DNA from 2 places in the Microbacterium sp. DT81.1 genome. Region 1 is predicted to be linked to the other one. Evidence: predicted binding sites of a transcription regulator. Region 1 holds the regulator's gene; the other holds the start of a gene.

Region 1 (4,678 bases):
CGCTCGAGGCCCTGGACACCGATCGGATCGACGTCCTGCTGCTGCACCGCCCCGATGCGCTCGTCGAGCCCGAGGAGGTCGCCCGCGCGTTCGACGAACTTCATGCGGCGGGAAAGGTGCGCGCGTTCGGGGTGTCCAACCACACGCCGCGGCAGATCGATCTGCTGCGCAAGCACGTTCGCCAGCCTCTCGTGGCCAACCAGCTGCAGCTCTCGATCACGCACTCGCCGATCGTGGCCCAGGGCGTCGCCGCCAACATGGCCGACGAGCAGCAGTCGATCACGCTCGACGGCGGCGGCATCGTCGACTACTGCCGCCTGCACGACATCACCATCCAGGCGTGGTCGCCGTTCCAGGCCGGCTTCTTCAACGGCGTCTTCCTGGGATCGCCCGACTACCCCGAGCTCAACACCGTGATCGACCGGCTCGCCGCGCGCTACGACGTGCCGCCGATCGCGATCGCCACGGCATGGATCACCCGGCACCCCGCCGATATGCAGGTCGTGCTGGGAACGACGAGTCCCGAGAGGGTCGCCGGTGCGGCGCAGGGATCGGACATCCCGCTCACGCGGGCCGAGTGGTACGAGCTGTTCCGGGCATCGGGACACCGCGTCCCCTAGCCCGGCTCGGCGGCGGGTGATCGGCTAGAATTGGCACTCAGACGACACGAGTGCCAGTGGGCGCGCGTCAGCAAGCCAGGGGTGTGGGGCGGAGCCCCATACAGAATTGCGTCAGCAAGCCGGGTGTGGGGCGAAGCCCCAGAGAGAACTGCGTCAGCAAGCCGGGGTTTGGGGCGAAGCCCCGCAAGGGAGGAGCGGACATGGTCACAGAGCGCGGCCTCCAGGTGCTCCGCGCCATCGTGCAGGACTACGTCGACACCCATGAACCCGTCGGCAGCAAGTCGATCGTCGAGCGGCATGCGTTCGGCGTCAGTGCCGCCACGATCCGCAACGACATGGCGCTGCTCGAGGACGAAGAGCTGATCACCGCGCCGCACACCTCGTCCGGACGCATCCCGACCGACAAGGGCTACCGCGTCTTCGTCGACCACCTCGCCCAGCTGCGCCCGCTGACGCCGGCCCAGCGCTCGGCCATCACGACCTTCCTCGGCGAGCCCACGGATCTCGACGACGTCCTGGCCCGCACCGTGCGGGTGCTCACCCAGCTCACCGGTCAGGTCGCGATCGTGCAGTATCCGTCGTTCTCCCGTGCCACCGTGACACACACAGAGCTCGTGCAGCTTTCCCCATCGCGAGTGCTCGTCATCCTCGTCACCGACACCGGCCGCGTCTCTCAGCGCATCGCGCTCGTGGGCTCTCCGCTGGACGAGTCCGACATCGGCGCGCTTCGAAGCCGCATCGCGGCGCTGATCACCGGACGTCCGGTGCGGGAGGGCGCCGAGCGCATCGAGGCGCTGAAGGCCACCACGACCGCCGAGCCCAGCCGCATCGACAACGCCCTCCTCTCCATCGGCCATGTCGTCGCCGAAGAGCTCGAGGAGTTCCGGCAGGACCGGCTGGTGATGGCCGGCGCAGCGACCCTCGCCAGGCGCGAGCAGGACTTCCACGGCAGCATCCACCCCATCCTCGAGGCCATCGAGGAGCAGGTCACCCTGCTTCGGCTGATGAGCGAGATGGTGACGGATGCGCACGGGCTCGGGGCCAGCATCGGTCGGGAGAACGAGGCCTTCGGCCTTCCGGAGGCATCCGTCGTCACGAGCGATTACGACGCCGGCGGCGGCACCGCCCGCGTCGGTGTGATGGGGCCCACCCGCATGGACTATCCCAGCAACCTGGCCGCGGCGCGGGCTGTCGCCCGCTACCTCAGCCGCCTGCTGGACGAAGACGAGAATCGTCGCTGACGCGACGGCTCCACCGACGACGGGCGCGGGAAGCGCGCCCACAGGAAGGCGAATGTGGCTGACCACTACGAAGTGCTGGGCGTCGCTCGAGACGCCAGCAGCGACGACATCAAGAAGGCGTACCGGCGCCTCGCGCGGGAGCTGCATCCCGACGTCAACCCCGGCGCGGACGCATCCGAGCGGTTCAAGCTGGTGACCCACGCCTACGACGTGCTGAGCAACCCGGACGAGCGCCGTCGCTACGACATGGGCGGCGGGGAGTCGCCGTTCGGCGGTGCCGGCGCGGGCAACTTCGGCGGATTCGGCGACATCTTCGAGACGTTCTTCGGCGCGGCCGGTGGATCGCGGGGCGTTCGGCCGAGGTCGCGCCGGGAACGCGGCCAGGACGCGCTGGTGCGGGTCACGCTGCAGCTCGGCGACGTCGTCTTCGGCGCGCACCGCGACCTGGAGGTCGACACGGCGGTGCTCTGCGATACGTGCAAGGGCTCCTGCTGCCAGGCCGGAACGCAGCCGGTGACGTGCGACATCTGTCACGGAACCGGCCACGTCCAGCGCCAGATGCGCAGCCTGCTCGGCAACGTGGTCACCAACCAGCCCTGCGGCTCCTGCCAGGGCTACGGCACGACCATCCCGTACCCGTGCCCCACCTGCCAGGGTCAGGGCCGCGTCCGCTCCCGCCGCACGGTGTCGATCGACATCCCGGCCGGCGTCGAGACCGGCCTCCGCCTGCAGCTGCCCGGTTCGGGCGAGGTCGGCCCCGCCGGCGGTCCCAACGGGGACCTGTACATCGAGGTGACCGTGGCCCCGCACGATGTCTTCAGCCGCGACGGCGATGACCTTCTGGCGACGCTGGACGTCTCGATGCCGGACGCGATCCTCGGCACCACCACGAGGATCGACGGGCTCGACGGGCCGGTCGAGCTCGAGATCCGCCCCGGTGTGCAGGGCGGCGACGTCCTCACCATCAAGGGACGGGGAATCACCCCGCTGCGGGGAACCACGCGTGGCGACCTGCGGGTGGGGGTGCACGTCGTGACCCCGACGCGGCTCGACGCGAAGGAGCGCGCGCTGATCGAGGAGTTCGCCAAGAGGACCAAGGCGCCGGCACCGCACCTGGCGGAGTTCCAGCAGGGGCTGTTCGCCAAGCTGCGCGATCGCTTCCGCGGCTGATCGCCGGTGGTCCTCCACTTCCTGCTCGAGACGGCGTCGGGCGCCCGCGCCGGTGACGCTGTGACCCTGACCGGAGCGGAGGCCCATCACGCCGCCGCCGTCCGCCGGGTGCGCGTGGGCGAGGAGGTCACGGTCGGCGACGGGGCGGGCGCGTGGCTCACGGGGCTCTGCGAGTCGGTGGCCCCCCGCGAGGTCGTGGTGCGGATCACCGCCCGCACGGATGTCCCGGCCGCAGCTCCTCGTCTGGTGCTGGTGCAGGCACTTGCCAAGGGCGACCGCGACGAGCTCGCCGTGCAGGCCGCAGCGGAGCTGGGAGTGGATGAGATCGTGCCGTGGCAGGCCTCGCGCAGCGTCTCCAGATGGGATGCGGCGAAGGCCGAGAAGGGGCGCGCCCGTTGGGCCGGCATTGTGCGCGAGGCGGCCAAACAGGCGCACCGGGCGTGGGTTCCGGATGTCGCGCCGGTGGCGACGACGACGTTGCTGGCCGAGCGCGCCGGGTCTGCGGACGTCCTGGTGCTGGAGCCCACGGCGGACGAGCGGCTCTCGATCGTCCCGCTTCCCGCCGACCGTGACATCGTGCTCATCGTCGGCCCGGAGGGAGGGATCGCCCCCGCCGAGCTCGACCTGCTCCGCTCCGCGGGCGCGCGGCTCGTGCGCCTCGGCGACACCGTCCTGCGCACCTCGACGGCGGGACCCGCCGCCCTGGCCGTGGCCGCGACCCGGCTGGGCCGTTGGTGATGCCGAGTCGTTGATGACGCTGAGTCGTTGGTGATGCCGGGTCGTTGTCGACGGGCGGTCGATAGACTGGACGCATGAGCGACCCATCGATCTTCACGCGCATCCTGAACGGCGAGATACCCGCCGAGATCATCGCGGAGACCGAGAATGCGTTCGCCATCCGGGATATCGCGCCGAAGGCGCCCGTGCACCTTCTCGTGATCCCCAAGAGCGAGGAGTACCGCAACGTCGTGGAACTCGCCGCCGGCGACCCGGACCTTCTCGCCGAGCTCGTCGGGCTCGCGAACACGGTCGCCGCGCAGCACGGTGACGGCGACTTCCGGCTCGTGTTCAACACGGGGGAGTCGGCGGGCCAGACGGTCTTCCATGTCCATGCCCATGTCCTTGCGGGCGCCCTCGACGAATCGAGCCTTGGTGGCTGACGCATCGGGCGCAGAGGCCGTAGAGAGGATCTACGCCGACGGCGTGGCGATGGTCCAGCTGCTCGGACCTCAGGATCGGCTGCTGCGGGTCGTGGAGCGCGAACACCCGGGCGTCGACGTGCACGTGCGGGGCAACGAGATCACCCTCTCCGGCACCGCATCAGCCGTCGCTGCCGCGCGCTCGCTGGTGGACGAACTGCTCGCCATGACCAAGGCCGGCCACGACATCGGTCCCGCCGATGTGTCCTCGTCCGCCCGCATCCTGCAGACGGAAGGCGGCCCCCGTCCGTCGGAGGTACTGGGCGAGGCCATCCTCTCGTCGCGCGGCAAGATCATCCGGCCGAAGACCCTCGGCCAGAAGGCCTACGTCGACGCGATCGAAGAGAACACCATCGTCTTCGGCATCGGCCCTGCCGGTACCGGCAAGACCTACCTCGCCATGGCCAAGGCCGTGCAGGCGCTGCAGCGCAAGGACGTCAGCCGCATC
Region 2 (4,678 bases), on a different contig from region 1:
CCAGCCGCAACCGGAGTCGAACTTCGTGCCGCTCTTGAAGAGCTCGGCACCGCAGGCGGCACAGGTGTACAGCCCGGCGCGGCTCTCGTCGAGCAGCTCGCCGGTCCACGGGCGCTCGGTCGCGGCGGTGCGCAGCACGGCGTAGCGCTGCGGGTCGAGCTCGTCGCGCCACTCGGCGTCGGACTTCTGCACGGAATAGCTCATGGTTCCTCCTGGGTCACCCCTATTTTCCTCCACCCGTCGGCCCCTCGGGTGCGGGCGAGCGGTGCGGACCGCACCGTGACGGCTGGCAGTCCCCGAGAATGGGCGGATGACTGGCTTCTCGGATGCGGCGGCCGCGGTCGCGGAGCGGTACGAGCGCTTCGCCCGCGAAGAGGCACCGGGCAGGTCGGAGCTCTACGCCGACTGGGCGTCCGGTGTGGCAGGCGACGCGGTCGTGGCCGCGACGCTCGCGCGCATCCCGGCGAACCGGCGCCAGCCGCCGCTCGTCTTCGCCGTCACCCGCATGCTGGGGGCGCCCCTGCGGCCGTTCGGTGAGTGGGCCGCCTGGCTGGCCGAACACGCCGACGAGGTGGTGGCCGAGTGCACGGCGCGCAGCGTGCAGACCAACGAGCCGCTGCGGTGCGCGGCGCTGCTTCCTGCGCTCTCGCTCATCGACGGTCCGATCGCGCTGCTCGAGGTGGGAGCGTCCGCGGGGCTCTGCCTGTATCCCGATCGCTACGGCTACCGGTACACGGGCTCCGGGGGAGCCCTCGTACTCGACCCGGTGGATGATCCGTCACCCTTGGTGCTGGAGACGGCTCTCCGGGGAGATGCTCGACCGCCGCTGCGCATGCCCGACGTGGTGTGGCGCGCCGGCATCGACCTGCAGCCGCTCGACGCCCGGGTGGCACGGGACCGGGCGTGGCTGCGCGGCCTGGTCTGGCCGGGGGAGTCCGGGCGAGAGCAGCGGATCGAGGCGGCGCTCGATGTCGCGGCCGCCGATCCGCCGCACCTGGTGGTCGGAAACGCCCCCGAGGTGCTCGCCGAGGTGGCGGCCGCAGTCCGGTCGGCGGCGCCGCGGGGAGCGACGCTCGTGATCACGACCCCCGGGGTGCTCGCCCACATCCCGCGCGCCGGTCGCGAAAGGGTGATCGCGCTGGCCCGCGAGTGCGGGGACGCCTGGATCACCCTGGACGCACCCGCCTTGCACGAGAGCTGGGATGCGCCGACCGATGCTTCCACGTGGCCCGCCGGGGGCTTCGCCCTCGCGCTGGACGGCCGGATCCTGGCTGCCGCGGATCCACTTGGCCGGTGGCTGGAGTGGCGCGCGGGGGATGCGGCATCCGCCCCGTAGCGTGAAGTTCATGACCGATGGCCTGACCGACACCGAGCGGGCGATCCTGGCTTTCGAGGCGGAGTGGCGCCGCCATGCCGGCGCCAAGGAAGAGGCGATCCGCGCGGAGCTGAACATGACGCCCGCGCGGTACTACCAGCTTCTCGGCCGCCTGATCGACCAGGCGGCGGCGCTCGAGTACGACCCGATGCTCGTCAAGCGGCTGCGCCGGCTGCGCGACCGGCGGGACGCCACGCGCCTGGCGCGCGCGTCGGGCACGCCCTCCTGAGCGGGCTCCCCATCCCCGGCAGTCCGGGGCCAGGCGGGGTCCTATGTGGGGGCTCCGCCCCCACGCCCCCCGGGTTGCTGACGCGCGCCCCTGAGCCGGCTCCCCGTCCCCGGCAGTCCGGGGCCAGGCGGGGTCCTATGTGGGGGCTCCGCCCCCACGCCCCCCGGCTTGCTGACGCGCGCCCCTGAGCCGGCTCTCCATCCCCAGCAGTCGGGGGCGCACAGACGGGTCCCGATAGCATCGGGGAGTGCCGAAAACGACCTACCCCCGGGATCGCTTCGACGAGGTTTCCCGCCAGCGCGCCCGGGTAGGAGCGCACCGAGCCGAGAACCCGCGCATGCGCGCCTGGGTCGTCGTGCTGTGGGCCCTGCTCGCGACCATCGTGCTCGTGGCGATCGGCATCTTCGGCAGCCTCATCGCGACGGGACGCGTCACGCTTTTCCCGGCACCGTCCGCGACACCCGCCCCGGTGGCGACCATCGAGCCGGTCATCGACCTGACCTATGGCGTGGTGGTGCTCAACGCGACGCCCGAACCGGGTCTGGCGACCCGCACCAAGGACACGATCGTCGCGGCGGGCTGGCCGGCCGACTCGGTGCTGCCGGGCGACGCCGGCACGACGGATTTCCCCGAGACGACGGTCTACTACTCGTTCCCGGAAGACGAAGCGGCCGCGCTGGGTCTCGCGGGCGTCATCGGCGGCGCGCAGGTGGCGCAGACCGACGCCTATCTGCAGGTGGATGATCCCGCCACCGAGGTCGACGAATCGGTGGTCAAGCAGCTCACCGTCGTCCTGGGGCTGGATCGCATCGCGTCGCCGAGCCCGTCGGCCACCGAATAGGGGTCCGAGCGAGGCGTGTTTCCGGGCCGTAAACACTTGGATGCACGTGTGTCAACAGTTGCCCACATGGCGGATCCCGCCGCCGCGCCCTGGATACGCTTTTTTCCAGACGCACAGCAACAGGAGATCCGACATGGCACAGGGCACCGTCAAATGGTTCAACGCGGAGAAGGGCTACGGCTTCATCACTCTCACTGAGGGTGGGCAGGACGTGTTCGTCCACTACTCCAACATCGACATGTCGGGATTCCGCGTGCTCGAAGAGGGCCAGAAGGTCGAGCTGACCGTCGGCACCGGTCAGAAGGGTCCCCAGGCCGAGGCGGTGCGCGTCCTCGCCTGAGCGCGCGGGCATCGACGCACTCCGGCGCGGACGAGGAGTCGACGCGCGGGCCGGTGACGCGCGAGACGACGGAACACGCCGCGGCGGCTTGCACTCCCTAGGGTCGAGTGCCAGAATGGCCGTTAGCACTCGTGTTGTTCGAGTGCTAATCCCATACGCTCAATCCCGGGAGGGACGCAACACATGGCAAAGATCATCGCTTTCGACGAAGAGGCCCGTCGTGGCCTCGAGCGCGGCCTCAACATTCTGGCCGACGCCGTCAAGGTGACGCTCGGCCCCCGCGGTCGCAACGTCGTGCTCGAGAAGAAGTGGGGCGCCCCCACCATCACGAACGACGGTGTGTCGATCGCGAAGGAGATCGAGCTCGACGACCCGTTCGAGAAGATCGGTGCTGAGCTCGTCAAGGAGGTCGCCAAGAAGACCGACGACGTCGCCGGCGACGGCACCACGACCGCCACGGTCCTGGCTCAGGCCCTCGTCCGCGAAGGCCTGCGCAACGTCGCGGCCGGCGCAGACCCCATCTCGCTGAAGCGCGGCATCGAGAAGGCCGTTGCGGCCATCACCGCCGAGCTTCTCTCCAGCGCCAAGGAGGTCGAGTCCAAGGAGCAGATCGCCGCCACGGCCAGCATCTCCGCGGCCGACACCGCCATCGGCGACCTGATCGCCGAGGCGATCGACAAGGTCGGCAAGGAAGGCGTCGTCACGGTCGAAGAGTCGAACACGTTCGGCACCGAGCTCGAGCTCACCGAGGGCATGCGTTTCGACAAGGGCTTCATCAACCCCTACTTCGTCACCGACCCCGAGCGCCAGGAAGCCGTCTTCGAAGACGCCTACATCCTGATCGCGAACTCCAAGATCTCGAACATCAAGGACCTGCTGCCGATCGTCGACAAGGTGATCCAGGAGGGCAAGGAGCTCGTCATCATCGCCGAGGACGTGGAGGGCGAGGCGCTTGCGACTCTCGTACTCAACAAGATCCGCGGCATCTTCAAGTCGGCTGCCGTCAAGGCTCCCGGCTTCGGCGACCGCCGCAAGGCGCAGCTGCAGGACATCGCCATCCTCACGGGCGGCACCGTCATCAGCGAAGAGGTCGGCCTCAAGCTCGAGAACGCCACGACCGACCTGCTCGGCCGTGCGCGCAAGGTCATCATCACCAAGGATGAGACCACGATCATCGAGGGCGCCGGCGATGCCGCGCAGATCGAGGGTCGCGTGACCCAGATCCGTCGCGAGATCGACAACACCGACAGCGACTACGACCGCGAGAAGCTCCAGGAGCGTCTCGCCAAGCTCGCCGGTGGCGTCGCCGTCATCAAGGCGGGTGCCGCGACCGAGGTCGAGCTCAAGGAGCGCAAGCACCGCATCGAGGACGCCGTCCGCAACGCGAAGGCGGCCGTCGAGGAGGGCATCGTCCCCGGTGGTGGCGTCGCGCTCATCCAGGCCGGCAAGGTCGCGTTCGAGGGTCTCGAGCTCACGGGTGACGAGGCGACGGGTGCGAACATCGTGCGCGTGGCCATCGAGGCCCCGCTCAAGCAGATCGCCCTCAACGCGGGCATGGAGCCCGGTGTCGTCGCGAACCGCGTCGCCGACCTCCCGCGCGGTCACGGCCTCAACGCCGCGACCGGCGAGTACGGCGACCTCTTCGCCCAGGGCATCATCGACCCGGCCAAGGTGACGCGCTCCGCGCTGCAGAACGCCGCGTCGATCGCCGCGCTCTTCCTCACGACCGAGGCCGTCGTCGCCGACAAGCCCGAGAAGGTCTCGGCTCCGGCCGGCGACCCGACGGGTGGCATGGACTTCTAGGTCCGAACCGCTTCGCCGCCTCGTCGCGGCAGGTGAATCACAGAAAGGGCCCCTCCTCGGAGGGGCCCTTTCCGTCGTGTGCGGCAGGTG

What was found. Region 1 encodes HrcA, which represses chaperone genes, less so after heat shock. Its sites were predicted from a motif close to TTNGCACTCGNNNNNNNCGAGTGCNAA; they were not measured.
Region 2: a site for HrcA is predicted at 2,908-2,934, ahead of groL (chaperonin GroEL). Genes of this name have one in related genera too.

The regions. Positions count from the first base shown of each region.
Region 1 covers NZ_JBNCMA010000001.1:1,052,970-1,057,647, reverse strand. Annotated here, with positions in the region: gene ACLQ2Q_RS04995 (aldo/keto reductase) at 1-620, shown strand, start outside; gene hrcA (heat-inducible transcriptional repressor HrcA) at 821-1,861, shown strand; gene dnaJ (molecular chaperone DnaJ) at 1,916-3,031, shown strand; gene ACLQ2Q_RS04980 (16S rRNA (uracil(1498)-N(3))-methyltransferase) at 3,038-3,769, shown strand; gene ACLQ2Q_RS04975 (HIT domain-containing protein) at 3,844-4,191, shown strand; gene ACLQ2Q_RS04970 (PhoH family protein) at 4,241-4,678, shown strand, end outside.
Region 2 covers NZ_JBNCMA010000004.1:315,238-319,915, forward strand. Annotated here, with positions in the region: gene msrB (peptide-methionine (R)-S-oxide reductase MsrB) at 1-204, opposite strand, end outside; gene ACLQ2Q_RS12990 (DUF2332 domain-containing protein) at 311-1,336, shown strand; gene ACLQ2Q_RS12995 (DUF3263 domain-containing protein) at 1,347-1,604, shown strand; gene ACLQ2Q_RS13000 (LytR C-terminal domain-containing protein) at 1,852-2,445, shown strand; gene ACLQ2Q_RS13005 (cold-shock protein) at 2,579-2,785, shown strand; gene groL (chaperonin GroEL) at 2,969-4,588, shown strand.